2 regions of the Alteromonas stellipolaris genome follow, and region 1 is predicted to be linked to the other one. Evidence: predicted binding sites of a transcription regulator. Region 1 holds the regulator's gene; the other holds the start of a gene.
The links. The regulator LexA, encoded in region 1, represses DNA repair genes until DNA is damaged. The targets are predictions, from matches to a motif close to TACTGTATNNNNATACAGTA.
Positions count from the first base shown of each region.

Region 2: a site for LexA is predicted at 13,239-13,258, ahead of imuA (translesion DNA synthesis-associated protein ImuA). Genes of this name have one in related genera too.

Region 1 is NZ_CP013926.1:4,556,346-4,572,300, reverse strand. Features, by position in the region: gene plsB (glycerol-3-phosphate 1-O-acyltransferase PlsB) at 1-1,136, opposite strand, end outside; gene AVL57_RS19380 (GNAT family N-acetyltransferase) at 1,282-1,689, opposite strand; gene AVL57_RS19375 (TonB-dependent receptor) at 2,048-4,162, shown strand; gene lexA (transcriptional repressor LexA) at 4,320-4,946, shown strand; gene coxB (cytochrome c oxidase subunit II) at 5,530-6,705, shown strand; gene ctaD (cytochrome c oxidase subunit I) at 6,715-8,328, shown strand; gene AVL57_RS19355 (cytochrome c oxidase assembly protein) at 8,410-8,997, shown strand; gene AVL57_RS19350 (cytochrome c oxidase subunit 3) at 9,023-9,901, shown strand; gene AVL57_RS19345 (DUF2909 domain-containing protein) at 9,929-10,138, opposite strand; gene AVL57_RS19340 (SURF1 family protein) at 10,172-10,879, shown strand; gene AVL57_RS19335 (redox-active disulfide-containing membrane protein) at 10,872-11,417, shown strand; gene AVL57_RS19330 (COX15/CtaA family protein) at 11,426-12,493, shown strand; gene cyoE (heme o synthase) at 12,486-13,436, shown strand; gene AVL57_RS19320 (SCO family protein) at 13,433-14,101, shown strand; gene AVL57_RS19315 (GNAT family N-acetyltransferase) at 14,117-14,710, shown strand; gene AVL57_RS19310 (polysaccharide deacetylase family protein) at 14,711-15,922, opposite strand.
Region 2 is NZ_CP013926.1:34,354-50,308, forward strand. Features, by position in the region: rRNA gene AVL57_RS00155 (16S ribosomal RNA) at 1-826, shown strand, start outside; tRNA gene AVL57_RS00160 (tRNA-Ala) at 924-999, shown strand; tRNA gene AVL57_RS00165 (tRNA-Ile) at 1,004-1,080, shown strand; rRNA gene AVL57_RS00170 (23S ribosomal RNA) at 1,674-4,667, shown strand; rRNA gene rrf (5S ribosomal RNA) at 4,837-4,952, shown strand; gene AVL57_RS00180 (acyloxyacyl hydrolase) at 5,641-6,168, opposite strand; gene AVL57_RS00185 (transporter substrate-binding domain-containing protein) at 6,305-7,111, opposite strand; gene AVL57_RS00190 (type 2 periplasmic-binding domain-containing protein) at 7,175-7,972, opposite strand; gene AVL57_RS00195 (error-prone DNA polymerase) at 8,041-11,112, opposite strand; gene AVL57_RS00200 (Y-family DNA polymerase) at 11,112-12,515, opposite strand; gene imuA (translesion DNA synthesis-associated protein ImuA) at 12,515-13,228, opposite strand; gene AVL57_RS00210 (hypothetical protein) at 13,347-13,862, opposite strand; gene AVL57_RS00215 (DUF885 domain-containing protein) at 13,862-15,616, opposite strand; gene AVL57_RS00220 (DUF1820 family protein) at 15,658-15,955, opposite strand, start outside.

The DNA.
Region 1 (15,955 bases):
TTGTTGAAAAGTAGCTCTAAGTACTCGCGGAATACCGCGGTATACAACTTGTTCCCGGCAAAGCTACGGCGTAAGAAGAAGGCTCCGCCGCGACGAAAAATTTTACCAACCGGCCAGAAATTTAAGTTAATACCCGCGGCAATATGGGGAGTTACCATGCCTTCATGATAAATCACGTAAGTGAGCAACAGGTAATCCATGTGACTGCGATGACAAGGCACGTAAACAATCTCATGGCCGTTAGCGGCTAATTCGCGAATACGTTCAGAGTGGCCAACACTAATACCATTGTAAATTTTGTTCCAAATACGGGTAAGCAGTCGATCGCCAAAACGAATTAACCCTTCGCGATAATCAGCTGCTATTTCGGTAACGTACGATTGTGCTCTGTCTTTTGACGCTTCATGGGTAATTTTTTTACTGCGAGACTCTTCTGCCATAGCACGGCGCACGGCATCAGAACCGAGTACACTGTTGTTCAACTCTTGGCGCTCTAACAATGTAGGGCCAGTCATGCTCTGGCGCTTACGCTGGAAGTGAGTGCTTGCTACACGCACCAGTTTGTGCGCAATGCTTTTATCACTACCATGTTGGTTTGACATGGCACGAGCCGAAACGGCTTTTGAGTAATTGATAAAATTATCGCGGCCTAAAAACATCACGATAAAGAGTTTTCTCAGCCAACTTGGCGCGGCATTATCGGCAATAAGGTCAGCTAATCCAGGCGTACCTCGCCCAGGCGCTCGGCCCCAAGTTACAAATACCGGAACCACTTGAAGATCTAATTGATGATGGTCTCTGTGCAAATGAAACAAGTCAGTAAATACATCTTCAATACCGGTATCGTCAGCTTGTGAACGAAAAATCGGTTGGGTTTTACGCAGAAACAGCGTAGATGGGTATTCTCTGCCCGCTAACGTAAGCGTATCAGTCGGGCTCGGTAGACCTAGTGCTTCTGTTGACATTCTAAGTGCTAATTGATCGGTTACCGAGTTTGCTGGAAGCAAGTAAACGATGGGCTTCGACTTATCAATGCCAAGCTCAGTCTCTACGTTTACGGGAATGCTGTGGGCTTTAACCAGCAACTTAACAGGATAATGAAATAGCGACAAAAGGGCTTTTCGCATCCACGACATGAATTCTGTAATCCTATGAAATTAAAACGGGAGAAGTGTACCACATCTCGTGCAATGTCATGCAGAGGCCGTGGGGCTGTTTGAAAGAGTCATTAGTATAAATTGTCGCCATAGCATATTGATTGAGCGTGTTTTTACCTACATATCAATTAGTGGCATTGCCTTTGTAATGCATAGCCACGTCACAGCGTTCATAAGAACAACCAAATTTTTGCATGATTTCTTCACAATGAACAAAGCCATTTTTCTTATAAAGATGAATAGCGGCCTCACACTTCTTATTCGTTAAAAGAAATAATGTATTAAAAGCAATGGCAGGGGCGTTATTCAATACATATTGCAACAAGCCTTCGCCTACTTTTAATCCTCTTGCTTCACTGACCACACCCATCTTAGTAAGTTCGAATACCCCTTCCCCTTTTTTCATTAATGCGCATGTGCCTACAATGCCAAAATCGGGATGTTCAGCAAACCAAATGTATCCACCCTTATCGATAATATTACGCTGAGGGTTGCCAATAACGGCCTCATCAACGCTCTCTAAACGAAACATCTTGGTGATCCACTCTCTATTTATGCGGTCAAAGTGGGGGGCTAGCTCGGGGGTATAGTCGAGGTAATGCAACATGACGGAATTAAATACACTGATTAAAGATAGATAAAAGAAAGGTTACTTTATGCCTTAATGCCAAACTTGTCACCTCGGCGTAAACCCAATTAAAGGTAAGGCGCCTATTCACTATTTCCTGTCTAAACAGGCTGTCTAGTTAAACTGACGCTTTCATTTATAACAAAAGTTTAATTTTTATTAATACACCTTTTAATTATTAACAATTATGACTAGAATCCGCTCTAAATAAGAATATCTATCATTTTCAATACTGTTTGAATTATCACTCGAGGAGACTTGCTTGAAACTTGGTAAAGCAACTATTTCTACTGCTGTTCTATTGGCACTTTATGGCACATCTGTTTTGGCTCAAGACACTGTAGCTGAATCAGATGAAAGCGTTGAACGTATTACAGTACGCGGCGCATTCTTTGGTCAACAAGTCGCCACAGCGGTAAAAACCCCAACACTATTGGTTAACGTGCCACAATCTGTATCGGTAGTAAGTGCACAGCAAATTTCAGAACAAGCACTGTTTAGTATTGCCGATGTTATGCAATACACGCCAGGTGTGAGCATTGGGCTGGGTGAAGATCATCGCGATCAGGTGACTATTCGTGGACAGAACACTACTGCCGATTTCTTTGTTGATGGGCTTCGCGACGACGTTCAGTACTTCCGCCCATTATATAATTTAGAACGCGTTGAAATATTACGTGGTGCGAACGCACTTTTATTTGGACGCGGTGGCGGCGGTGGCGTGGTTAACCGTGTGACTAAAGTAGCCAGTACTGCGGAAGACTTCACCACATTGTCAGCAGGTATTGATACCTTTGGCGCTGGCTCTATTAGCGTAGATACCAATAAAGCCATAGATGCCAACAATGCGTTTCGTTTTAATGGTGTGTTCGACAGCATTGATAACCACCGTGATTTTAAAGATGGTGAACGTTACGCATTAAACCCTACCTATACATGGATGGCTAACGACGACACTACGGTGGTGGCATCTTACGAATACGTAAACGATGACCGTTTAGTCGATAGGGGGATTCCTTCATTAGATGGTGCGCCGCTGGAAGGCTATGACGATACCTACTTTGGTGATCCAGACTTCAACAATACTACCCTTGAAGCACATATTGCCCGCATTCGTGTTGATCATTCACTATCGCAAAATTGGAACTTGAACGGTACGGTTCAGTTTGCTGACTATGACAAAGCTTATCAAAACTTGTACCCCGTTAATTTTGATGCTGATGCAGGCACAGTCACGTTAGACGGATATCGTGATACTACAACCCGTGAGAACACGTTGGTTCAATTGAACCTTATTGGGCAGTTTGCCACGGGTGATATTAACCATACCTTGTTGACGGGAATGGAATACGGTAGCCAAGATACAGAAAATGCTCGCCGTGATGCGTTTTTTGCAGACAGTCAAGACGATCAAGTATCCTTCGTGTTTAGTGACCCACTAGTAATTCCTTCAATGACGCTGACCGACCCAGTAAGAGATCGTGCATCTGATGTCACCTTTACCTCAGCGTTTGTTCAAGATGAAATTAAACTTAACGATAATTGGATCGTGGTAGCGGGTCTTCGCTACGACAACTTCGATATCGATGTCGTAGATAGTATTGAAGTGGCTGACGGTGCAGATGATGGCAACAACGGTTTTCTATCAAGTTCTGATTCACAAGTGTCTCCGCGTGCAGGCTTAATTTACAAGCCAGCGGAATCAGTATCGATTTACGCAAGTTACAGCAAATCGTTTTTACCTCGTTCAGGTGATCAATTCCTTTCACTGTCGCTGACAAGCCAAGCGCTAGAAGCTGAAGAGTTTGAAAATAAAGAAATTGGCGTGAAGTGGAATTTATCTGACTCGCTTAGCGTGACAGCAGCGGCATTTGAAGTTGAACGTGAAAACGGCACAGCGCAAGATCCTAACAACCCGGAAGCGTCTATTTTAACCGGTACCGAAACCAAAGGTTTTGAAGTGCAGGTGGTGGGTAAACTTTCAGAACGTTGGGTAATCAATGCTGGTTACAGCAACCTTGATGGCGAAGAAATGGGTCGAATTGTAGATGGCACATTGGCGAACCGCGACTTAGCGCAGCTACCAGAACATATGCTGACGTTATGGAATCAGTATGAAGTAAATGATGAATGGCGTGTTGCATTAGGCGTGATTTATCAATCTGAGCAGTATGCTTCATTAAATAATACGGTTGAGCTACCTGACTTTGTTCGCGTAGACGCTGCACTTTATTACGACTATAGCGAAGACGTTAAAATTCAGCTAAACGTTGAAAACCTATTCGACGAAGATTATTTTCCGTCAGCACATAACGACAACAATATTGCCACCGGCGAGCCGCTTAATGCGCGTTTGAGTTTGCAATATAAGTTTTAGTCACGCTAAATAGTAGTGATATACAAAGCGGCCTTCATGGCCGCTTTTTGCGTTGTGGTTAGGTCAGTATAAAAAACATGCTTTGCAAAGCTTTGTGCTTGTCATTTCCTTTTAGGTGTATATACTTACAGGAACTGTATAGACAGACAGGTCTTTTATGCGCCCACTCACAGCAAGACAAACAGAAGTTCTCGAGCTGATAAAAACAACCATGCTCGAAACTGGCATGCCGCCTACCCGTGCAGAAATTGCCCGTCATTTAGGTTTTCGCTCTGCGAATGCCGCTGAAGAACATTTAAAAGCGTTGGCCCGAAAAGGTGTCATCGAGATTCTTCCAGGTACTTCCCGTGGTATTAAATTGAATATCCCACTTGAAGATGAAGCTCCTGAAGAAGAAGGGCTACCTCTTATTGGCCGAGTGGCTGCGGGCGAACCTATTCTAGCGCAAGAGCATATAGAATCTCATTATAAGGTCGACCCTGCCCTATTTCAGCCTCACGCCGACTTCTTGCTTCGTGTAAGCGGTATGAGTATGAAAGACATAGGTATACTTGATGGTGACTTGTTAGCCGTGCACCGCACTACGGATGTCCATAATGGGCAGGTGGTAGTGGCACGTGTCGATGAAGACGTTACCGTTAAACGCCTTGAAAAGCGTGGCCGTGAAGTGCTACTTCATGCTGAAAATGATGAATTTTCTCCTATTAAGGTCGACTTAGCTTCAGAGCCTTTTTCTATTGAAGGTATTGCCGTTGGTGTTATTCGAAATGCCGATTGGATGTAACTTTTTAGCTATTTAGTAAAGAAAGCGGCTTATAGGCCGCTTTTTTGTATGTTTACCATACCTTGCTTGCACAATAATCTTGTTTAAGCCTCAGAAATACCTTAGAGGCCAGTTGATCCGGTTCCCACATTTTATCTTCTATTTATGTCATCTTTTATAGTACTAACTACCGCTATGTCTGTTATCTATTCTGTTTGAAAAGCATTCAATATTACGTAACTACCTTTTGATTATAAGAAACTTATTACACTTTATATTCGTCGATTTCGTTCAAAATGAGCGTTTCAAACGGCCACATTAATTATCCTTATAACGCCCATACGCTGTGGCGTGATTCATTCCTCTTACTTACAACTTTTGATTAAAAATTAAACGCTGGAATTGTTTTTTCTTAGAAAAGACTAGACTTGTGCGTTTTATTGAGCAATTCTTATACTGTATTTAACAAAATAATAACAATAGCTGCAACTTTGCTTTACAACTAAAGCTGGGCAATTAAGTTAAAAGTTGGATTTCGGGTATCAGTTGCCAGAAGCGCAGCGCATTTATTGCGGTAATGCTTCTGTTATAACGGAGGTGTTGAGTGAAACGAGTAACGACACAAGCGGCGACACAAGCGACAAAGTGGCTTTACGGGCTGCCACTTTTGCTTACCTCACCACTGCTGTTTGCGGATGTAGCAACAGGTGAAGGCTCATCCATGAATTTACGTCGAGGCGCAACCGACATAAGTGGTCAAGTGTACGACCTTCATATGTTGATGTTCTTTATCTGTATCGCCATTGCCGTTGTGGTTTTTGGGGTTATGTTTACCTCAATGTACTTACACCGTAAATCCAGAGGAGCGAAGCCTGCTCACTTCCATGAAAATGTAAAAGTTGAAATTGCGTGGACAGTAGTACCTTTCATCATTCTTATTCTTATGGCTATTCCCGCCGCTAAAACCCTTATTGCGATGGAAGATACCAGTGAGCCCGATCTTACTGTTGTCGTTACAGGTTCTCAGTGGAAGTGGCATTACCGATACATGGACAGAGATGTTGAGTTCTATTCGTTAATGGCGACTCAGCGAGAACAAATTGAAAACAAATTCGAGAAAGGCACGAATTATTTGCTTGAGGTCGACCGTCCACTGGTGATCCCCACAGGGCAAAAAGTGCGCTTTCTTATTACTTCAGATGACGTTATTCACTCTTGGTGGGTTCCAGATTTTGCGGTGAAAAAAGATGCTAATCCAGGGTTTATTAATGAATCTTGGGCAAAGGTGAACGAGCCTGGTATTTATCGCGGGCAGTGCGCCGAGCTTTGCGGAAAAGATCATGGCTTTATGCCGGTAGTGGTTATCGCAAAAGAACCTGCCGAATTTGATGCGTGGATGAACGAGCAAGAAGAAGCCGCTCGCCAAGCGAAAGAAGAAGAGCAACGTTTACTGTCGATGAATATGTCGATGGATGAACTAATGAAGGAAGGTAAGCGAGTTTATAACGCCACCTGTGCAGCTTGCCATATGCCTAATGGGGAAGGGTTGCCCGGTGTATTTCCTGCGCTTAAGGGCAGTGAAATGGTACTTGAAGACCAAACTGCACATATCGATATTGTGTTGAACGGTAAAACCGGCACGGCGATGCAGGCGTTCGGAAAAATGTTAAGCCTAAAAGACATTGCGGCTGTGGTGACCTACGAACGAAATGCGTGGGGCAATAATACGGGCGATATGGTGCAGGCCAAAGATGTTAATGCTGTCGTAAATGGAAACTAGGAGTGCGTAATGAGTAAAGCAACTGATGTCATTGCGCCGGATACCGCGGCGCATCACGAAGATCATGACCATCATAGCCATATTCCAAAAGGAATAACTCGATGGTTGTTTACCACTAACCATAAAGATATAGGCACCTTGTATTTATGGTTCGCCTTTATCATGTTTTTAATTGGCGGCGCCATGGCAATGGTGATCCGTGCTGAGCTTTTTCAGCCTGGATTACAAATTGTTGAGCCAAATTTCTTTAATCAAATGACGACTGTACATGGTCTTATCATGGTGTTTGGTGCAGTAATGCCAGCCTTCACAGGGCTAGCAAATTGGCTGATTCCAATGATGATAGGGGCACCAGATATGGCCCTGCCGCGAATGAATAACTGGAGTTTCTGGATATTACCCGGAGCCTTCCTGATCCTACTTAGTTCGCTCTTTTTAGAGGGCGGCGGCCCAGCATTTGGGTGGACCTTCTATGCACCGCTTTCCACCACTTACAGTGGCGACTCTACGGCTTTGTTTGTGTTCTCGGTACATATCATGGGTATTTCATCCATCATGGGGGCGATTAACGTAATAGTGACCATTTTCAACATGCGTGCCCCTGGCATGACATGGATGAAAATGCCTTTATTCGTCTGGACTTGGCTTATTACTGCTTTCTTACTTATTGCAGTAATGCCGGTGTTGGCGGGGGCGGTCACCATGGTGCTGACGGATAAGTTTTTTGGCACCAGCTTTTTTGATGCAGCAGGTGGCGGCGACCCCGTTATGTTCCAGCATATATTCTGGTTCTTTGGGCATCCCGAGGTATACATAATGATATTGCCAGCCTTTGGCATTATCTCTCAAATTGTCCCTACGTTTTCCCGCAAGAAACTGTTTGGCTATGCCTCTATGGTATACGCCACAGGCTCTATTGCGCTGCTGTCTTTTGTGGTGTGGGCTCACCATATGTTTACTACCGGTATGCCGGTGTATATGGAAATGTTCTTCATGTTTGCCACCATGCTTATTTCGGTGCCAACGGGCGTGAAGGTCTTCAACTGGGTGGCGACTATGTGGCGGGGCTCCCTTACCTTTGAAATGCCCATGATGTTTGCCATTGCGTTTATCGTATTGTTTACCATTGGGGGCCTGTCAGGGTTAATGCTGGCTATCGTACCCGTCGATTTCCAATACCACGACACCTATTTCGTGGTCGCACACTTCCATTACGTGCTGGTAACCGGTGCCATCTTCTCGATCATGGCTGCGGTGTATTACTGGTTACCCAAGTGGACAGGAAAAATGTACCACACGGGGCTAGCAAAATGGCATTTCTGGTGCTCACTAGTGTCGGTGAATGTGCTGTTCTTCCCTATGCACTTTGTGGGTCTGGCAGGAATGCCACGTCGTATTCCTGACTACGCCTTGCAATTTGCTGATTTTAACAAATGGATAAGCCTAGGTGGATTTGCCTTTGGGTTGTCGCAGCTTATCTTCTTAGCGTTGTTGATTAAGGCCTGTAAGAAGCAAGGTGAGCCAGTATCTGCTCAAGTGTGGGAAGGTGCTGAGGGACTAGAGTGGGAAATTCCTTCTCCTGCACCCTATCACACCTTTGAAACGCCGCCTGTTGTTAAGTGAAAGTGAGATAAGCAATACAGGCAAAATAGTCGCTAAATTGTGGTGATGTATCAGCACAAAAAGTAGGCACGGGAGATAACCATGACACAAATAAATGCAAACAACAAAATGGTGATAAGACTCGTCGTTATTGTGTTTGGCATGTTTGGTTTTGGTTTCGCCCTAGTGCCACTATACGATGTGTTTTGCGATGTAACCGGGATAAACGGCAAAACCGAAAATACTGCAGCGGTATATGAGTTTATTGAAATAGATGAAAGCCGTGAGGTGACGGTGGAGTTTATCACCCGCACGAATACCGGTATGCCTTGGGAGTTTCGCGCACAAACTACCCGTATGAAAGTGCATCCAGGAGAGCTTAATACGGTGTCGTTTTACGTTAGAAACCCTGCATCTAACAACATGATGGCGCAAGCTATTCCGTCTGTTTCACCAGGTATGGCAGCGCTATATTTAAATAAAACGGAATGCTTTTGCTTTAATCAGCAACCTTTAAGTGCGGGGGCTGAGGCGTATATGCCCATGCAGTTTTATGTCGACCCACAGCTTCCTGAAGAAATTAGTTATTTTACTGTGCAATACACCTTGTTTGATGTGACCGCGCGCGCGAGTGATATGAAAACAAAACCGAATCCCTACATGGTCCCTCAACCTGAAAGTGGTAAATAACAGGTATTGGGATAAGGAGAGAGTAATGCAGCAAGAATATCAGAAATACTATGTACCAGCCCAAAGCCCATGGCCAATTGTAGGTGCGGTGGCGCTATTTTTAATTGCCGTTGGCGCGGGCAACTTTGTAATTGAAGCCACTAAAGGTGAATCAGGCTATGGAGGTTATACACTTCTCGCTGGGTTTGTCGTATTAATGGTGATGTTGGTTGGCTGGTTTAAAAACCAAATTGATGAGTCTATGTCTGGGCTTTATAGCGACCAATTAGGGCGCTCATACCGACAGGGAATGAGTTGGTTTATCTTCTCTGAAGTTATGTTTTTTGCCGCCTTCTTTGGCGCACTCTATTACGCCCGATTCATTTCAGTGCCTTGGTTAGGCGGTGCATCAAATAACGCAATGACTAACGAGGTGTTATGGCCCACGTTTGAAGCCATGTGGCCACTAGTCTCTACCCCTGGGGGCATCACTACGCAAGAAATGAGTGCTGTTGGTTTACCCACGATTAATACAGTTATTTTACTTATATCATCGGTCACATTGCACTTTGCTCATGTTGGTTTAGAGCAGAACAAACGCAAGCAACTCACCGTCATGTTAGGCGTTACTATCTTGTTGGGAATTGGATTTTTATTTTTACAAGTTGAAGAGTACGTTCACGCCTACCGCGACCTAGGGCTAACGCTACAGTCAGGCATTTACGGTAATACCTTTTTCATGCTGACGGGCTTTCACGGTATGCACGTGACGCTTGGCACCATCATTCTGATTGTTATGTTTTTTAGAGTGCTAAAAGGGCATTTTACTCCGCATAACCACTTTGCCTTTCAAGCCGGAAGTTGGTATTGGCACTTTGTTGATGTGGTGTGGGTGATGCTTTATATCTTTGTTTACGTTTTATAAATGCCGATTAAAAAATGCCGTCAAACCCTAGTAAGGTCGAGGGTTTGGCGTAATTAAACCGGTGCCGATTGCCACTAAAATTAAAATCACAATGATGGCAGAAGTGAGCACCCTGCGACCGATGTATTTACTCATTGGACCGTCTTTGGGATCGTTTTTCATCATGACTCGCATGGCCATAAAAAGGTTAACGATCATGAAAAGTACCAACGCAACCAAGATTATTTTTATCAACATATAAACCTCAATAGTAGTGTGCAGGTTGGCCAAATGAATCAGGTGAGAGCATCCAAATTAATCGCTATCGTCATTACCAGTTTATGTGTAATGGCGATGTGTAGCTTGGGGTTCTGGCAACTAGACCGAATGGCACAAAAGCAACAACGCATAGCTAGCATAACCGAAAAACAGGGGAAAGAAAGCTTGTCGCTCATCGATGCCCTTTCAATGAAAGCGCCCGAAGATCGAATCGTTTCTTTTGAAGGTACGCCAAACGGCGACAAGGTGTTATTGCTCGATAACCAAATACATGAACAACGGGTAGGTTACGATGTATTGGCGCCAGTGCAGACCAACGCAGGGTGGGTTTTGGTTAACTATGGTTGGTTGCCTGCACCAGATTTATCGCGCTCGCTACCGGCTGTCAAAATTAGTCACCACTCACAACAATTTGAAGGGGTGGTGAGTCAGCCCAGTCATAACCCGTTAGTAAAAGAAACGCTTACATCAGCATCACGCTTTCCGGCACGTATTCAGCAAATTTCAATCAGTACCGCCAGTGAATTGCTATCACTTAACTTATTACCTTATGTAGTAGTACTTACTTCAAAGAATGACCTTTTTGTTAGGCGTTATAACAGTGTTGTCATGCCGCCTGAAAAGCATTTGGGTTATGCCATTCAATGGTTTGGTCTTGCTATCGCAGCCGCCTTGATTGGCGGTTTCGCAATTATGAAAAAAGGACGTCAATATGAGTAATCCGGCCTCGAAGAAAACCTTAATTATCATGGTCGCCGTGTTCGTGCTACCAGTGATTCTAGCTAAGCTTGCGTTAGAAAATGACTGGTTCAACCAAGGTGCTACAAATAAAGGAGCGTTGCTGCAGCCTACCATTGATGTTTCATCGCATTTAGAAGGCACTGAGCCGAAATGGCGCTTGTTGTATGTATTGCCAGAAAACTGTGATGCGATTTGTGAAAATGCATTGTTTAGCATTAACCAAGTATGGCTGGCGTTAGGCAAAGAGTCTGACAGGGCACAAGCTTTAGTTTTGTTCACTGGAAAAAGTGATGTAACAGCACTAGAGCAACTATCTGAGTACGCCAACGTGCATACCTTGAGCGTCAGCGATGCGCCTATCACCAACCTTAAACAGCAAAGCGTGTACATCGTCGATACCTTAAATAATGCCATGTTGTATTACCAAATAGACAGTGACAGAAGCACTGCTGTAATGGAAAGCCGAAGCATGCTGGCTGACATTAAAAAGCTTCTGAAACTGTCCCGGATTGGGTAGGAGATGCCATGAAAAAGCTGGTGTTGTTTAGTCTTTTTCTTGCCGCAGTAGTCATCATTTTAGGGGCCTATACTCGCCTTACCGACGCTGGCTTAGGCTGCCCTGATTGGCCGGGATGCTACGGTAACCTTACCGTGCCATTAAGCGATGCGAAAGTTGCTGCGGCCAATACGGCGTTTCCAGAGCGCCCTGTGGAGGCGCACAAAGCATGGAACGAAATGATTCACCGCTATTTTGCAGGGGCATTAGGGCTATGTATTTTGGCCATTGCTATTATCGCGATAAGGCAGCGCCACAAGGGCACGCCCGTTAAACTTCCTTTATTGTTGCTTGGGCTTGTGATTTTTCAAGCGGCATTAGGGATGTGGACAGTCACCCTTAATTTATTGCCAGTGGTGGTAATGGGGCATTTATTAGGTGGCTTTACCGTACTTAGTTGCTTATTTGTACTTTACTTACGCCTTAGAAAGCACAGCGCAGTTAGCTTGCAACTACATAAAAGCCATGCTGCTCAATCGGTAAGTGATGACGGCTATTATCCTCGTCAAAGTAACACGCTGACTACAACGGCATTTATAGGTATGGTCATTTTAGTCGGTCAAATAGCGTTAGGTGGCTGGACATCGGCCAACTATGCAGCCCTCGCCTGTACCGATATGCCAATTTGTGAGCCTGGCTGGCAGCAGCGGTTGGATTTCCAAGGCGCATACAGTGTGCCTGAAGCACAAAACTATGAGTTTGGCGCACACAATTATGGTGAGCGAGCCACCATGCATATCGTGCATCGGTTCGGCGCTGCCATTACCTTTATTTACCTTACGGTATTGGCTTTCATGTGGCTACGAAGCAGCAGGTTGCCACCTTCTGTAAAGAGGGGATGTGTACTTATGATTGGGGTGCTATGTGTGCAGGTCGCGCTTGGTCTAAGTAACGTTTTGTTTAGTTTACCTTTGTTTATCGCAGTGTCGCACAATGCAGTTGCCGCCATGCTATTACTCACATTGATATGGCTGACGTGGTCAGTTGCTCCTTCAACCTCTTCTTTCTCCTACTCTACTGGAGGTCATCATGGCTAAATCTATCCCTTTAAATAACGCTGTTGCAGCTAAGCACTCGCCAATCTCGCAAACAAAGAGCAACTCGCACGCAAAAATCACCTGGCGTGACTATTACGAAATGACAAAGCCCAATGTGGTGATGCTACTTTTACTCACGGCGTTAGTGGGGATGTGCCTAGCCTCGCCGGGCTGGGTAGATGTCACAGCGTTGGTGTGTGGATTACTCGGTATTGGTATGTTGTCGGCGTCAGCCGCAGTGATTAATCATGTGGTCGACCACAAAATCGATAGCCAAATGGCACGTACTTTTAATCGTCCTGTGGCGAAAGGCAAAGTGAGTATCGCTAAAGCATCATGGTTTGCTGCGGGCCTTGGCGTAATGGGCTTTGTTGTATTGAGTTTATGGGTGAACATGCTTACCGCTTGGCTTACCCTTGCTAGCTTAGTGGGCTATGCCGTGGTGTATACCATGTTTCTAAAACGGGCCACGCCGCAAAACATTGTGATTGGTGGTATTGCAGGTGCCGCACCGCCGCTTCTTGGCTGGACCGCTGTCACCGGTGAAATTCATGCGCATGCGTTGTTGTTAGTACTCATTGTGTTTACGTGGACCCCACCACATTTTTGGGCATTAGCTATTCATCGTGAAAAAGATTATGCGAAAGCGAAAGTGCCCATGCTACCGGTTACCCATGGGGTAGAATTTACTAAAACCTCGGTGCTACTTTATACCGTGTTACTTAGCTTGGTATGCCTATTGCCTTACTTGGTGGGCATGAGTGATTTAATTTACCTTATTGGCTCTTCGCTTTTAAATATTGGGTTTATGTATTATGCGGTAAAACTAAAATTTGCCGCCACTAGTCAAACGGCGATGAAAACTTTTAAGTTCTCAATTGTTCATCTCATGGTATTGTTTGTAGTATTGTTGCTTGATCACTACGTACCACTGAGTTTATGAACCGACGGATTTTTGTAGGCGTTGTTGCATTATTAGCATTATTGACTGGGGTGTTTGGGGCAATTTATTTGTCGCCAACGGGGCAGTCTAATGGCAGCTCTCCCGAATATTTTCAGGCTTATCCTGAGCCTCGCGCCATTGCTCCTTTCTCGCTGACAGACAGTAAAGGGAATGAATTTAACCAAGCTTCGCTAGAGAATCAGTGGAGTTTGTTATTTCTTGGCTACACGTTTTGCCCCGATATCTGCCCGACTACGATGGCCGAACTGAACAGCATCTACCCACAAATGCAGGCTATTGAGTCTGAATTTCCAATTAAAGTGGTGTTTATTTCTATCGATCCTAACCGTGACTCAATAGCACGACTAGACGAGTACATTAGCTACTTTAACCCTAATTTCATTGCCGCGACTGGAGAACATAAAGCCTTATTTCCCTTCGCTAGAAACTTGGGCATGATGTACGCCATTGCTGAAAGTACAGACAACCCTAATTATCTTGTCGATCATAGTGCATCTGTAATACTTATTAATCCTAAAGCACAGGTGATAGGGCGTTTTAAACCAAAACGTGAACCTGGAAAGTTGTCGATTAGTGACGCACAGCAAATTCTCAATGATATGCCAGGGATTACATCATCATTTAATTTAAACTCGGCACTATAGGTGGGTATGGGAGGCATGGATATAAAAATCCGACAAGGTCTTGTGTCTGATGCTAGCCAAGCGGTGCCCTTGTTATTAAGTGCCGCTGAAGATCTATTGGTTTCCGTTTTTGGCAATGGTGATACAAGGCATACTCTCGATTTTTTAACCCATGCATGGAAAGGTAAGTATGGGCAATATGGCTGCAATAATCACTGGGTTGCGGTAGTCGATGACGCTGTTGTAGGTGTCATTACGGCGTGGCATACCAAGTTGGGGCCAGTATTTGACCGTGCTTCGTTAGATAGCATTACCACCTTCTACAGCCTAGATGATGCGATGGCAGTACTAATGCGCAATCAAGCTGTTGCTGTAGGCTTAACCCCTCCAAGTGCGACAGAGCTTATGCTAGGTCACGTAGCGGTAGATAGCATTGCTCGGCGCGGCGGAATCGGCAGGGCTATGATTGACCACATGCGTGATTATGCCATAGAACTTAACAAGCAGGCATTGGTGCTAGACGTGCAAATTAGTAATATTGCTGCCATTCGGTTTTATCAAAACGTTAATTTTAAAGAGCAGTCAGTGAACGGCACTTTTGTGCGTTTTGTTCATGCACTTTCAGGTTAACTAATCTGGGTAATTTCCGTTCTTATCTGCAACAAAAAATGGCTGAGAATACCAATAGTACCTGCCTGATTGAGAATTTGAGGGCGCGGTACAATTTACTCGCGAACGGCCTACAGGAAGTACTTGAGTAATACTGAAGGTAATAGCGTTGCCTTCAACGCTCGTTTCAACGGGTGAGCCTGAAAAGAAACAATTTACTTGGCTTAAGCGTACATCATCGCCCTTAATAGTTAGCGTTATAGAAGGGAGTATCGAGTCGTCACTAGAACCTTGCACCCTATCTCGATTTACCTCGGGAATATGCTCACCTTCAAAGCTGGTCGATAATACCGGCATAGCAATACTGTTTAGTTTGGTTTTTAGTGTTTTTAAGTTGGCATAAGGACCTGCTGCGGGAAAGCGAGGTAAAGCTTGAAAGTGACTGTGAGGGCCTATAGCGCCTGAGTGTTGCCCGAACGCAATGTAGCCTTCTTGGGCAAGCTTATCTGCTAGCTTTTGGTTGAACTCACCAAAAGGATAGGCCAAATATTTAAGCGACTCCCCAATTTTGCTATCAATAATGGCTTCTGCGTCAGCAACATTCTGCCATACCCTTTCAAGCCAAGCTTCATCGCTAGTTTCGCTATCAGCACCATTGTTAGACGTTCTTCCATCAAGCATATGCAAGTGATCAAGTGTATGGTTAGCAAAGGTTACACCATCGTTATGCATCGCCTTAACTTGTTCCCAAGTAAGCTGGCTTCTATTGCTGCCAATTTCCCCTGGGTTAATAAATATTGTGTAAGGGAATCCCATATCAACCATGATGGGGTGGGCATTTTTGAGAATATTTTCATAGCCATCGTCGAAGGTAACGACCACGGTATTGGAAGGCAGCGGTGTGCTATCTAAAATAGCGTTAACCACTTTTGCTAAAGGTAAAACAGTGTGGTGTTGTTTTAAATACGTCATGTGTTGCTTGAACATATCAGGCGATATACTGGTGCTTTTCGGCGTGTTGTCAGACACATGATGGTAAAGCAAAATAACACCGTTTTGAGTAAGAATTTCACGGGTAGGCTGCGTAGTGGTATCAGTAGCAGCCAGACTATAGCCAGAAAAGCAAATAAGAGAGCAGAGTGCTAACCAGCGTTGTCGGTTGCCTTTCATTTGCGCCAAAGCAGCGTCACATTTAATCCACGAAATGATATTGAAAGGCATGATAAACTTCATGTTTTCTCCGAGTTGAAGTTGATTTAATAGCGG
Region 2 (15,955 bases), 130 kb from region 1:
ACATCAGTGGCGAAGGCGACTCCCTGGCCAAAGACTGACGCTCATGTGCGAAAGTGTGGGTAGCGAACAGGATTAGATACCCTGGTAGTCCACACCGTAAACGCTGTCTACTAGCTGTTTGTGACTTTAAGTCGTGAGTAGCGAAGCTAACGCGATAAGTAGACCGCCTGGGGAGTACGGCCGCAAGGTTAAAACTCAAATGAATTGACGGGGGCCCGCACAAGCGGTGGAGCATGTGGTTTAATTCGATGCAACGCGAAGAACCTTACCTACACTTGACATGTTGAGAAGTTACCAGAGATGGTTTCGTGCCTTCGGGAACTCAAACACAGGTGCTGCATGGCTGTCGTCAGCTCGTGTCGTGAGATGTTGGGTTAAGTCCCGCAACGAGCGCAACCCTTGTCCTTAGTTGCCAGCATTTAGTTGGGCACTCTAAGGAGACTGCCGGTGACAAACCGGAGGAAGGTGGGGACGACGTCAAGTCATCATGGCCCTTACGTGTAGGGCTACACACGTGCTACAATGGCATATACAGAGGGATGCGAGACAGTGATGTGGAGCGGACCCCTTAAAGTATGTCGTAGTCCGGATTGGAGTCTGCAACTCGACTCCATGAAGTCGGAATCGCTAGTAATCGCAGGTCAGAATACTGCGGTGAATACGTTCCCGGGCCTTGTACACACCGCCCGTCACACCATGGGAGTGGGATGCAAAAGAAGTAGTTAGTTTAACCTTCGGGAGAACGATTACCACTTTGTGTTTCATGACTGGGGTGAAGTCGTAACAAGGTAACCCTAGGGGAACCTGGGGTTGGATCACCTCCTTACCATGTCGATGGTGACATTGTTAGTGTAGTGCCTACACAGATTGTTTTGTTATTAAATGAAGAACGACACGAAGTTTTTTGTAGTTATACAGAAAATGGGGCTATAGCTCAGCTGGGAGAGCGCCTGCCTTGCACGCAGGAGGTCAGCAGTTCGATCCTGCTTAGCTCCACCACTACAGGCTTGTAGCTCAGCTGGTTAGAGCGCACCCCTGATAAGGGTGAGGTCGGCAGTTCAAGTCTGCCCAAGCCTACCATTTACCTTCACTTGCTTTGCAAGTGGTCGTAAAAAATCCGCTTAACCGGAAGCGGAGCTTCCTGACGGTTTTTCTACTCGCTAAAGTTAGCGGTAGTTATGAATCAACTTAGAAAGCTTGTTTTTGTGTCATGTTGGACCATGAATCCTAATGAATTTTTACTCGAATGAGTAAGCATTGATTAGGGTTTTTTACTCTAAGGAAGAAAGTAATGCTTTTAGCATGAAATATCCAACGTTCTTTAACAATTTGGAAAGCTGATATTTAATTAGTAAATCAATCAAACGAAAGACGTACTTACTACTCTACTTGACTTGAATTGCTTGTTATCAATCTTAATTTGATAGCAAGGCAATTTCACGATTAGCTTGTCATGCATACAACTGAGTTAGATCTCATCCAGTCCTGATTTCAAAAGGCGGGAGAGCTCTTCGCTCAATCATTGTTTTAATATCACTTCGGTGTGTATTAGCGCAATGGGCGAGGTAACAGTTTCTAGTCGACTAAATCGACGCGTAAGCGAAGGCACATACTTTTAGTATGTAACTGAGCGAACGAGGAAAATTTAGGAAGAATAGGAAGTGTTAACGAAGGCCATTTGGGGACTAAGCGTATACGGTGGATGCCTTGGCAGTTAGAGGCGATGAAGGACGTGTAAGTCTGCGAAAAGCTGTGGTGAGCCGACAAAATGCATTTGAGCCACAGATGTCCGAATGGGGAAACCCACCTATTTATAGGTATCGTTACATGAATATATAGTGTAACGAGGCGAACGAGGGGAACTGAAACATCTAAGTACCCTTAGGAAAAGAAATCAACCGAGATTCCCCTAGTAGCGGCGAGCGAACGGGGATTAGCCCTTAAGCAATTATGAACGTAGTGGAAGCCTCTGGGAAGTGGCGCGATACAAGGTGATAGCCCTGTACACGAAGTGTTTGTTTTTGTGAAATCGAGTAGGTCGGGACACGTGTTATCTTGACTGAATATGGGGGGACCATCCTCCAAGGCTAAATACTCCTAACTGACCGATAGTGAACCAGTACCGTGAGGGAAAGGCGAAAAGAACCCCTGTGAGGGGAGTGAAATAGAACCTGAAACCGTATACGTACAAGCAGTGGGAGCCCCATCACTAAGTGCCTTTAGTGATGTGACTCACAAAGTGCAACCGTTTGATAAGCGCGTAACGTTGACCTGCGAAGCAGCCAACGGTAAACCGCCAAAAATCAAGCAGGGTGCTTAGTGATGGGGTGACTGCGTACCTTTTGTATAATGGGTCAGCGACTTATATTTAGTAGCAAGGTTAAGCGAATAGCGGAGCCGTAGCGAAAGCGAGTGTTAACTGCGCGTTTAGTTGCTAGGTATAGACCCGAAACCCGGTGATCTAGCCATGGGCAGGTTGAAGGTTGAGTAACATCAACTGGAGGACCGAACCCACTAACGTTGAAAAGTTAGGGGATGACTTGTGGCTGGGGGTGAAAGGCCAATCAAACCGGGAGATAGCTGGTTCTCCCCGAAATCTATTTAGGTAGAGCCTCGGACGAATTCCATTGGGGGTAGAGCACTGTTAAGGCTAGGGGGTCATCCCGACTTACCAACCCTTTGCAAACTCCGAATACCAATGAGAACTATCCGGGAGACACACGGCGGGTGCTAACGTCCGTCGTGAAGAGGGAAACAACCCAGACCGCCAGCTAAGGTCCCAAAATATTGCTAAGTGGGAAACGATGTGGGAAGGCATAGACAGCTAGGAGGTTGGCTTAGAAGCAGCCACCCTTTAAAGAAAGCGTAATAGCTCACTAGTCGAGTCGGCCTGCGCGGAAGATGTAACGGGGCTAAGCAATATACCGAAGCTGCGGATACGTGTTTACACGTATGGTAGGGGAGCGTTGTGTAAGTGGATGAAGGTGGATTGAGAAGTCTGCTGGACATATCACAAGTGCGAATGCTGACATGAGTAACGATAATGGGAGTGAAAAACTCCCACGCCGGAAGACCAAGGTTTCCTGTCCCATGCTAATCAGGGCAGGGTAAGTCGGCCCCTAAGGCGAGGCAGAAATGCGTAGTCGATGGGAAACGGATTAATATTTCCGTACTTATATAATCAGTGATGGAGGGACGGAGAAGGCTAAGCAAGCTTGGCGTTGGTTGTCCAAGTGAAAGCAAGTAGGCCGAGTGTTTAGGTAAATCCGGACGCTTAAAGCTGAGATGCGAGACGAGCTACTACGGTAGTGAAGTTGTTGATGCCCTGCTTCCAGGAAAAGCTTCTAAACTTATGATTATATAAACCGTACCCCAAACCGACACAGGTGGTCAGGTAGAGAATACTAAGGCGCTTGAGAGAACTCGGGTGAAGGAACTCGGCAAAATTGTACCGTAACTTCGGGAGAAGGTACGCCCTTGTTTGTGATAGGACTTGCTCCTTGAGCAGATGAGGGCCGCAGTGACCAGGTGGCTGGGACTGTTTATTAAAAACACAGCACTCTGCTAACTCGCAAGAGGACGTATAGGGTGTGACACCTGCCCGGTGCCGGAAGGTTAATTGATGGGGTTATCTTCGGAGAAGCTCTTGATCGAAGCCCCGGTAAACGGCGGCCGTAACTATAACGGTCCTAAGGTAGCGAAATTCCTTGTCGGGTAAGTTCCGACCTGCACGAATGGTGTAACCATGGCCACGCTGTCTCCACCCGAGACTCAGTGAAATTGAAATCGCAGTGAAGATGCTGTGTACCCGCACCTAGACGGAAAGACCCCGTGAACCTTTACTACAGCTTGGCACTGAACATTGAACCTACATGTGTAGGATAGGTGGGAGGCTTCGAAGCACAGTCGCTAGATTGTGTGGAGCCGTCCTTGAAATACCACCCTTGTATGTTTGATGTTCTAACATTGGTCCCTTATCGGGATTATGGACAGTGTCTGGTGGGTAGTTTGACTGGGGCGGTCTCCTCCCAAATAGTAACGGAGGAGCACGAAGGTTAGCTAATCACGGTCGGACATCGTGAGGTTAGTGCAATGGCATAAGCTAGCTTAACTGCGAGACAGACACGTCGAGCAGGTACGAAAGTAGGTCATAGTGATCCGGTGGTTCTGTATGGAAGGGCCATCGCTCAACGGATAAAAGGTACTCCGGGGATAACAGGCTGATACCGCCCAAGAGTTCATATCGACGGCGGTGTTTGGCACCTCGATGTCGGCTCATCACATCCTGGGGCTGAAGTCGGTCCCAAGGGTATGGCTGTTCGCCATTTAAAGTGGTACGCGAGCTGGGTTTAGAACGTCGTGAGACAGTTCGGTCCCTATCTGGTGTGGGCGTTGGATGATTGATGGGAGCTGCTCCTAGTACGAGAGGACCGGAGTGGACGAACCGCTGGTGTTCGGGTTGTCATGCCAATGGCATTGCCCGGTAGCTACGTTCGGAACGGATAACCGCTGAAAGCATCTAAGCGGGAAGCCGGCCCAAAGATGAGTCATCCCTGACTTTTAAAGTCCGGAAGGGTTGTTATAGACGATGACGTTGATAGGCAGGATGTGGAAGCGTTGTAAGGCGTTAAGCTAACCTGTACTAATTGCCCGAGAGGCAGAGGCTTTATATCTTGAGTGTTGTAAGACAAAGCTGATTAAAGCAACGAGAGTAGTAGTACTCAGTGCTCAAAAGATTGATTACGTGAATATCAGAATTCCTAAATTGTTAATTATTAAAGTAATATGGACTAAATAAGTCGGTATTACGCAAACTAACGTTTGCAAAAGTTTTTGCTTGGCAGCCATAGCGATACGGTACCACCTGATCCCATTCCGAACTCAGAAGTGAAACGTATTAGCGGCGATGGTAGTGTGGGGTTTCCCCATGTGAGAGTAGCACACTGCCAAGCTCCCATTCGAAGAAAGCCCTTATCGTATGATAAGGGCTTTTTTTATGTCTAATAGAAAATAATATTAGCAGTTACGCCGTAGTAAAAAACTGAGCGTACTGCAGGTCCTCCTTGCGCGCTCATTCCAAAAAAGCATCATGATTCTGCACCCAGTGGTATATGAGCCACCGAACTCTGAAGTGAAACGTATTAGCGCATGCCGAGACTCGGCGGCCAGTAACTGGCGTGGGGATAGTGCGGGGTTCCGGTGACCGGCCCAGCCAGTGTGGCCCAGCTAGTGTGGCCCAGCCCCATGGGACAACGTGCAAGCCATGAAATGGTTGCCAGAGTTAGCACGGGGTGGCCCTCCACACTGCCATAGTTCGTTGTGAAGCAATCCCATTCGAAGAAATTGCTTCACAACGATTGCTTCACAACGATTGCTTCACAACGATTGCTTCACAACGATTGCTTCACAACGATTGCTTCACAACGATTGCTTCACAACGAAGCCTATCCTAACGGATAGCCTTTTTTTATGCTTGTAAGAAAGTGAACAGGCAATAAAAAGCCCCGCAGGGGCGGGGCTTAAACTAGGCGACTATTATTTCAATTCAACAAATTTAGGTATTCTCATAAGACTCACCAAGTGAAATAGACATAAAAGTATTTATGGGCATATAGCCCACTACGCTAGAAGTAATGACTATTAGAAGCTGTATGCGTACGACAGGTTCATGAAATCTAATCCAGGGTTATCACTATTAAACCCACCATTGGAGAAGTGCATGTAGCGCAAGGCGACGTGTTGGCTTTCATCAAGCTCAAGCACTAAACCGAGCCTATCTTCGAATTGGTAATTAGACCCTATATCCTTACCTGCTACTTTCTCATCATTAATGAAACTTGCCCCTATACCTGCTTCAACATACAAAGGGTAGTCATACACAGTGCTAATTTGTTTCATAAATATTGGCGTTATTGAAAGCGCGTAGCTTGTGCTATGGCTATTATCTTCGCCGTATTCCCAATGGTATGCGCTAAGTTCCCAGTAAAGTTTGATATTACCAATCCATCCAGTGCTTAAGTTATGTTCTATGGGGCGATAGGCAAATCGAATACCGTCGATATCGTCAAAGCCATGCATGTAATCAACGCTGACGGTTTGTTTAGCTTGAACTAAGCTTGGTACTAAAAGCAAAGCTAGGACGGTAAGTTTGAATGTATGTTTGAACATGTTGTCTCCTTAATATACAAGGAGAGAAGCAAAATTATTACCAGAAATAAAAGTCTATTATTTTCAAAGCATTAACGTTATTTAGAATGCTTATGTATTTTTTGCTATTTAATAATTTTCTTGAAATAAGTAATTATTACAGGGGTTTCCACACATCGTCTTCCTCAACATTTTGCTCTGTTCGAAACCTTTCTATAAGATCTTCAGGTAGACTTATATCGTATTTTTCGTAAATGTCAGATATCAACCTAGGGTTATTCACTAAGAATAGGTTTAACTCTTTTATTATTTCAGGGTGACGTAAAGTAGATAATAGAAAAGGGACATCAATAAAGGGAAGTGTAACATCAACGGAAAAAGGACCTAGTTGAGGGTAACTCTGTGTAAAATACTTTCCAACATGATATTCAACATCTACTGCATCCACTTCTTTATGTTGAAGTAGTGAAAGTGCATTATAAGTTTCTTCAATGGGAACTACAGATAAAAGGTTATCATCAATTCTCTTTTGCCATTTAACCGGCGTAAACCCCTGTGGAATAGCTAATTTCTTAATGAAGTTTAGCCCTTTTCCAATATCTTCCGATCTAATGAGTGTTCCAGATAAGGTATGAGCAACAGGTTTAGAAAAAGTTTTTTCACCTAGGGTTGTACCTTCGCTATTCCAACGGGGGTTATCAGGATAGACGAAATCTACATTCCCTTTATTTAATTCAATTTGTAACCTTCGAACGGGCATGTCTAAATATACGAATTCATGGCCTGATACATCAGAAAACGCTTCTAATATTGCCCAACCAACACCCTTATCAACATTCGAAGTGAAGTCATAGTGGGGAAAGTACTCAATATTTTGAGCACCAATAATATACTGTTCTGCTTGCGCTAAATTGCCGCCGAAAAAAAAGAGAAGGCAGTAGAAAGTCCGTTTTATGTCGCCCACTGATGTTACCTTATTGATGAATACTATTATTGAACACAGAAATTAATAGTAGCTCATAAACGCTTATTGAGGCTGCCAAATGTCTTTGTCTTCAATAGTAAATTCAGTTTGAATTTGTTGTGTCAGTGCTTCTAACGAAGTAATGCCGTAGCGCGATCTAATTGAATCAATAATCGCAGGGTTGTTATTTATAAAAGCATTAAGTTCCTCAATGACTTCCTGATGTCTTAATGCAGAAAGCATAAACGGGATCTCATTATGGGGCAGAGTAATATCCAATATGAAAGGACCGATTTGCGGCGACTGACTAGTATAGTAATTACCCACATGGTATTCGAAATCTATGGCGTCTACACGCTCTAGCTGTAGCAAGGACAAGCCTGCAAAAGTATCAGAGATGGAAACTATTTTAATAAGGTTTTGATCTAATCTTGTTTGCCAATTCACTGGAGTAAAACCAAGAGGCATAGCAATTCTCTTGATGGAGCTGATACCTTTATTTACATTTTTGGGTTTAACAAAAGTACCTGTAACAGCGCGGGTAAGTGCAATCGAGAAGTATTTTTCTTTGGTCTTAGTGACATCGTTATACCAACCTGGATTATCGGGATACACAAAGTCCACATGTCCTTTAAGCATTTCCATTTGAAGACGCCGAATAGGCATGGTTAGGTACGAAAACTCATGACCAGATGCTTCTGAAAAAGCTTCAAGTATTGCCCAGCCAACACCCTTATCAATAGGTGAAGAAAAATTATAATGGGGGTAATACTCTATATTTTGTGAGCCTACGATAAATTTTTCTGCAGTTGCCGCTGTACTAATCCATATCAGTAAAAGGCAAAACAACCCCTGCTTCATGCCATACTCCTACTCATTATGATAATAAAATACCCAAGCCTGCGCGAAGTGTATATACGTAATTGGACTTAGTGAAAATCTCTAGATGGCATAGAGATATTCTCTAGCCATGAAGTGCGGTCAATTAACTTTCCCGCAATAATATGAATAACCCCTTCCTTAGAGCGCTCAATAATACCATCAACTTGCATAAGTTTAGCTTTTAAAAAGGTTTTATGCTGGGCGCGCGAGGTCGCTTGCCATACGACAACGTTAATATTTCCGGTATGGTCTTCTAGCGTTAGAAAAGTAACCCCTGCCGCACTGCCTGGCGCTTGTCGCCCAGTCACGCATCCAAGTATTTTTACCATTGATTTATGGGGCTTTTGGCGTAAAGCTTTAGCTGGGGTAATAAAACCTAGCTCTCGCTCTCTGTGCAGCAGTGCCACAGGGTGATCGTTAACCGAAAGCCCTATAGAAGCATAATCTTCAATTAAGGTTTCTGCTACGCTCGGGGCAGTATTAAAAGTGTCCTCGTTACTAGTATTTTCAAACAGTGGTAAATCGGCTTGCTTGTCCATAAGCCGCCAGCGTGTTTGATAGCGATTACCTGCAATAGCTCTAAAAGCATCTGCACTAGCTAATGCTTCTAGCTCGTCAGAACGTATGGCGAGGGTTCGCACAGCCTCTATATTTTTATAACCTGCAGATGGCCTGCAGCTAACAATAAGGTTTGCACTCTTTTCGTTTAAGCCTTTTACAAGTGTTAGGCCAAGCTGAATTTGCTTCTCGTCTTTGCATTCAACAATCAAGTGTTCGTAGTTTGATGCATTCACGCAAGGCGCATGTACGGCAATATGATGACGTTTAGCATCTAGTACCAGTTGTGAAGGTGAATAAAAGCCCATTGGCCAACTGTTTAACAAGGCAACATAAAACTCTACAGGGAAATAATACTTTAACCAGCTAGACACATAAGCTAACACGGCGAAGGATGCTGAGTGCGACTCTGGAAAACCATAGCCAGCAAAGCCTTTAATTTGTTCGAATAGATTATTTGAAAAAGAGGCATCGTAGCCGCGTGATACCATGCCTTTTATCAGCTTTTCTTTGAACTCAAAAATACGGCCATCTTTTTTCCAGCTAGCCATCGCGCGGCGTAGTTGATCTGCTTCACCGCCACTAAAGCCAGCAGCTACCATAGCAAGTTTTATCACTTGTTCCTGAAAAATGGGAACGCCCATGGTGCGCAACAGTACTTCTTTCACTTCCTCAGAAGGATAGGTAATTGCTTCCTTTTTGTGCCGTCGTAGTAGATAAGGGTGCACCATATCACCCTGAATAGGGCCTGGTCTTACTATGGCTATTTGCACCACTAAATCGTAATAGCGACGAGGTTTTAAACGAGGTAGCATCGACATCTGTGCGCGAGATTCAATTTGAAATACGCCCACGGTATCAGCCTGACAAATCATATCGTAAACCTGTTTGTCATCGCCTAATTTGGTAATGAAAGGAATATCTATATCGACAGGGAATTGCTTGTTAAGTAAGTCGAAAGTGCGTCGAATAGCACTTAGCATGCCTAGTGCTAACACATCAACTTTAAGCAGCCCTAGCGTCTCAATATCATCTTTATCCCACTGAATAATAGTGCGCTCTTGCATAGCGGCGTTTTCAACAGGGACCAACTCATACAATGGCCCAGAACTAATAACAAAGCCACCAACGTGTTGAGAAAGGTGGCGAGGGGTACCCATTAATTGCTCGGTGATACTAACTAGAAGTTTTACCCTTTCATTCACCGGGTCGAGCCCTAAATTCGCGAGTTGAGACTGCCAAGGAATGACACTGTCTCGGCGATTAATTTGCTTCATCACAAAGCTTAATTGCGACTCGCTGAAGCCCAAGGCCTTACCTACATCTTTAAACGCTGATTTAAAGCGGTAGCAGATAACCGTAGAAGCAATGGCGGTTCTTTCCCTGCCATATTTTTCATAAATGTATTGGATAATTTCTTCACGACGTTGGTGTTCGAAATCTACGTCGATGTCAGGCGGTTCGTTTCGTTCTTTAGAAATAAAGCGTTCGAACAAAACATTAATTTGTCGTGGATCAACGGCGGTAATTTCTAAGCAATAACACACGATAGAGTTAGCAGCAGAACCTCTGCCTTGATAGAGAATTTTGCGCGCCTTAGCAAACTGTACAATGTCGTAAATGGTCAGGAAAAAGTACTCATATTCTTGTTCACGAATGAGTGAAAGCTCTTTTTCAATAAGTGCCCTCAGCGCATCGGTCAGGCCATCCGGGAAACGCACTTTTATGCCTGCTTCTACACGCTCTCTTAAATAGATAGTAGGCGATGTACCTTGGGGGATAAGTTCAGAAGGGTATTGGTAGCGTAGTTCTGCTAACGAAAACAGGCAGCCTCTCGCGACATCAATGGCATTGGAAATCCATTTTTCAGGGAACAGTTTTTTTAATTTTGAAACGGTACGCAAGCTACGCTCGGCATTGCTTAATGCTGCTCGCCCCAATTTACTTACTTGCGTATGTGCTTGGGTGGCATGAAGAACATGTTGAAGTGGAAGATTATCTACATGGTGCATAAGCACACCAGTACACGCCACTACAGGAAACTCAAATTTTTCCTGTAGTTGTGTGTAAGTCGCAAATCGATGATGGTCATACCCATCAAGTAAACGTTGCGCACCTACGTATGTTTTTATATTGGGCTGACTGGTTAGCCACGTCGCCCAGTAATTATTTTTTTCTTCCTGAGTATTGGGAAGCCATATAAAAATGCAGTGACGAATGGTCCGCAAGTCCCACTCTGCAAGTTGATACTCACCCTTTTGGCTGCGTCTTCTGGCATTTGTAATTATGCGACAAAGCTCGGTATATGCCGCTTTATTGGGGCAAAGTAATACAAAAGACAATGCATCATCGAAGCGGAAATAGCTGCCGACAATGAGCTTAATAGGGAGTTTTTGCTGTGTAATTTCAGCATAAGCTCGCACCACTCCCGCCACAGAACATTCATCGGTAATCGCTAACGCTTCGTATCCAAGAAAAGAGGCGGTAGTCACTAACTGTGCAGGCGAAGATGCCCCTGTTAAAAAGCTATAGTGGCTCTGACAGAAAAGTTCGCTATACATTAGCTGTATACGCCTTGTGTCCACCAACAGGCATTTACATCTTTAAAGACGAGCAAGCGTACACCGTGATTAGTTTCTGCTATAAAATAATCTTTCTGGCTAGCAGCGCTACTCCACCACTGCGTTTGAAGTCGTATAGGGCCAAAGCAAATACGTGTTGGTAGATTTAGGGGCATGGGGCGCTCAAACAAAAATGTCGGAATGATATCAGCGGTATAAGCAGGTGTAGTTTCCTCTACTTGATTGACTGTCATGCCTTCAAAAGTATGACTGTTTCCAGCTTTAGGGTGAAGCGTGCTGTTGTCGCCTAATTTGGCTTTTAACCTTCCAACAAGTTGCTTTTGTGCCACTGAGGTAAATCGATGAGAAAAAAAATCATTCCCATCGTTTTCAATGGGCTCAAATTGCTGGCAGGTTAGGGATATAGCGATAGCGGGCTCGGGCAGTAGAAGGGACTCAACTTTAAGCTCAACCAGCGCTAACCAGTCTTTCTGCGTGGCAAAAGGCATAGCACCATTAACCGCTATAGATAAAGGCTCTGCTTCTCTAAAATGCACCTGAAAAAGTATAGATGACGTGAGTAAATTGCGTGCGCGTAAGTAGTGTTCTAACGAAATTAGTAGCGCTTTAATGCTCGGCAATAAGTGTTGAGTGTTTTCCACTTCAAACGATAAATTTTTTAACTGCTTGAAGCTTATCGATGGCCTGAATAAAACGTATTTGGGAAAGGTTTCCCCCCGCAGTGCGGTTAAATAGCGAATAGTATCGTTTGAAAATCGTTGCCCAAGTTCATGGACGGGAAGTTTAAGTAGTTGGCCTACCTGTCTAACACCGACTTTAGCAAGTGTGGCAATGGTTTTCGAATCAAGGGCAGTTTGTTCTAGCTTACAGCGTGACAATAACAGAGTTATGTTTTCTTTATTATCGGTATAGCGATTGGTTTTATTTTTAGCGAGAAGGCGTGCTGCATCCACTCCCCATGCAGTGGCGAAATAAAAGTGAATACCAGTAGAATGTAGCTCGTTTGTAAGTACATGCCATAAAGCGTCAAGACCACCGTAATACTGCAGTAAATTGTCTAGTCGAATAGCAATGGCGTTGTGAGCTTCAATCACAATGTCTGAAGCGAGTGGGTATAACCGATGTGCAAGAAATAGAAGGGTCTCTTTTTCAGCTTCGCGATTAAACGCTAGAATGTGCACGTGAGGGCAAAGCGCAGCCGCTTGTGCAAGCCCTTGACCGCATTCAACACCTTCGTTTATAGCCTGAGAATTAGCTTGAACTACTTGGTTGCTTTGTTCGTGATAAACCACAGTAGGTATATCACCGTCTGTGAAGCCGCCATCTTTTTTATGGGAATCAAGAGTTAACTGATAGCAGTAAAAGTAAGCCCATAGCATCATTAAATCACCGAGTGTAATGCTGGCTCGGTGTTCTTATTGTTTTGCATGGCTGATTGAATGGCGCGATTGTTAGGGGTCCATGAATGGGGGATCACGATATCGGATACGGGCCATCCATGACGCTGTTTAATAATGTTAACAACCAATTGCGCATCACGAAGATGCAGACTTAAATCTAGGGTAATTGGAAAAGAAGCCCTTTGTTGGTTAGGGGAAGTAAACAGTAAGCACAGCGTATCGTTATGCGACGCCGCCACTTGCAAACGCCGAGCAGCTTTTGCATCCATGGTGTTATTCCAAAGCAATACACAATGACAAGCTGCACTTTTTAAGCATTGCTCTGCTGCCCACAAGGCTTCTTGATCTGTTTTTGGAAGCACGACGATGACTTGTTCTAAGTCTACGCCTAAGCTGCTTAACCAAGGCGCTTGGAGCTGGGCGGGTGGTTTTATAAATACACGTAGTTTGTGTGTGCGATGCGTAGTTAAAACATGTTTGAAAAGCGTGATTTCCCCAATACCCGTTAATGACGCAACTCTTACGACGCCTGATGTGGCGATACCACCGTGCAGGGCTTCATCCAATATAAGATTACCCAGCAAAAACTTGTTTTCGCTTACAGGCTTCTCTCGAGCTCGCCATATATGAGGGTGCTTATCAAAAAGCGCTGCCTTTGAACGAACTTCATTAATGGGTGAAATAGGAATATTCATAACACTATAATACTGTATATTTGTACAGTATTATAGTGTAGAGGTTTGTCTTTTCAAGATGGGTGAAATAGTTAAGGCTGTGAGGACATCTAACTATTTGAAAAAAATGCTTAAATAATTACGCCGTACTGGCATCGCTGCTAGCAGGGCTTTTTTTAGTGTTACCTCCCACCGAGCTAGTTATTAATTGGCAGGCTGCAATAAAACCATCAGCGCTGTTTTTAGACCAAGCCATACGAATGGGGCCAGGCATTTCTTTAATCACGTCTCGCACATCGCTTTGTGATACCTCGGTGCTGCTTAATGCAGAATCTAATGCTTCTTCTAACGTAGCGCCTTTTTCACAGCACGCCATTACAATACTAGAGAAGTTAAGCATAAGCGGCATAAGAGCAGTATGTTGTTGCTGACTTATCAGGCGGCTTTTATAAGCACTTTCGATACGAGCAGCATACGCTTTTTCTAGCGCATCAGTGACGAGCACTAAATTCTTATAAGCATGGTTAACTTTATTACCATTTTGTTTTGCAGATGAACGCGTAAGCGTAAGTTCACGTTGTAGCGTTTGCACACGAAGCGCTAGATAAATCAAAAACAGGACAAGTAGTCCTATGATCCCGAATGCAAATATCATTATCTTGCCGCCTTTTGTTCTTCTATGAATTGGTTAATTTTTTGTTCTAAAATGAATAATGGCACAGAACCATTTTCTAAAACTGCTCGGTGAAATTTACGTACATCGAAATGCTGACCTAGCGCAACCTCAGCCTTTTCACGTAGCGCCTTTATTTTAATTTCACCAATTTTATAAGATAGGGCTTGTGCTGGCCATGATATGTATCGGTCTATCTCAGTATTCACATTATGCTCTGACAAAGCCGTATTGGACATCATAAAATCAACAGCTCTTTCGCGGCTCCATCCCATGGTGTGCATGCCGGTATCTACGACAAGGCGACACGCGCGCCACATTTCGTAGCTTAAGCGACCGAAATTATCATAGGGGTCTTCATAAATTCCCGCTTCAATCCCTAAGAATTCAGAATACAAACCCCAACCTTCACCAAAAGCTGAAATATAAGTGTTACGGCGTACCATGGGTAAACTTTCTAATTCCGCCGCTAAAGATATTTGCAAATGATGCCCAGGCACAGCCTCGTGCAAGGTAAGAGCTGGAAGGGCATAAAGCGGACGCTTATCTAGCGCATAAGTATTTACCCAGTAGTAACCGGGTTGATCGTCTCGACTAGGGTGAATATAACGACCCGTGGTGTACTTCGGGGCGATACTATCGGGTACAGGAGCAACGCCATAAGGCGTACGAGGTAAATATTCAAAGAGCGATGGTAATTTTGCGTCCATCTTTTTCGCAATAAATGAGGCCTCTTTAAGCAGCTCTTCTGCGCTGGTGGCATAAAACTGAGGATCATCACGTAAAAAGGTAATGAACTCATTAATACTGCCATCGAATTCAAGGCTATCTACCACGCTTTGCATTTCAGCTCGAATACGCTTTACTTCTTTTAAGCCAAGAGTATGAATGTCTTCGGGGCTCATATCTGTGGTGGTGTAGTGCTTGGCGCGGTTAGCGTAATAAGCTTTGCCATCAGGCCATTCGTTAGCAGCAATGGCGGCTCGCGCGCCAGGAATATACTCATCAACCATGAAGTCATAAAATGCTTGGTAAGCAGGGAAAACGCTGGTGGTAATGGCTTTTTGGCCTAGTTGGGCTAGCGCAGCTTGTTGTGAAGCATCAATATGTTTTGGAAATCGAGTAAATGGACTGTAGAAGCCACTTTTCACTGGGTCGTCCAGAATATAAGCGGCTACCGCATCTTCGAAGCCTTCAAGAACCACTTTAGGTTGGGTGTAACCCTCTTTTAGCCCTTGGCGCATATAGGCAATTTGTTGTTCAAAGTAGGAGGTAAGTGCATTCAAACGAGACAGGTAAGCGTGATAATCCTCCACCGTTTTAAATACAGATAAATTTGGCAAGGATGCCATGGCACCATGAAAACCGTATTCGGAATTAATGGGGACAAGATAAGCGCGAAAGTGATATTGGCTAATATAATTCTCTAGCCGATACTGCTGCATAAGCAACGAGATAAAAGCGTCGTCAGATAGATTTTCCTTAGAATACGCTTTCAATGCATGACGGTACGTTCGCCATTGTTGATCTTGAGTGGCTAAGCCTTGTGGTGAAATATCCGGTAGCTCGCTATTTTGCGAACTGTTGCCTTGTCTCGAAGCTAGAAGCGGGGAAACACTTAGTTCGTATTTCCAAATTTCATCTAACAAAGCATAAAACGACTTATCCTCGTTGGAGCTTGCCAATGAGGTAAAGCTAGTAAGTACTAGTATAAAAGTTAACAAATAACGGTACATGAAAGCCTCCGGTAACCTTAGACCGGATTATCAACGGTGGGTTACTCTTTGTTAGGTGTATAAATTGGGCTAGGGAAAGGCATCACTTTATCAGACTTATTATCTAATTTAGTAATTTTGGCTGTGCCTTTTTTCCTCACCGCATCAATTCGAAGGATGTTATGCATAGGAATATACGTACTGGTAACATCTGCGAACTCTGATTTAAGCTTTTCATGGCTTGGATCTACCACTATGCCTGTGTGGGTGTCCCACACAAATTCCCCAATTTCCACAAATCCAAATAAGCCACTTTGAGAAAGTGATTTGACGTACACATCGTAGCGTTCGCCATTACTT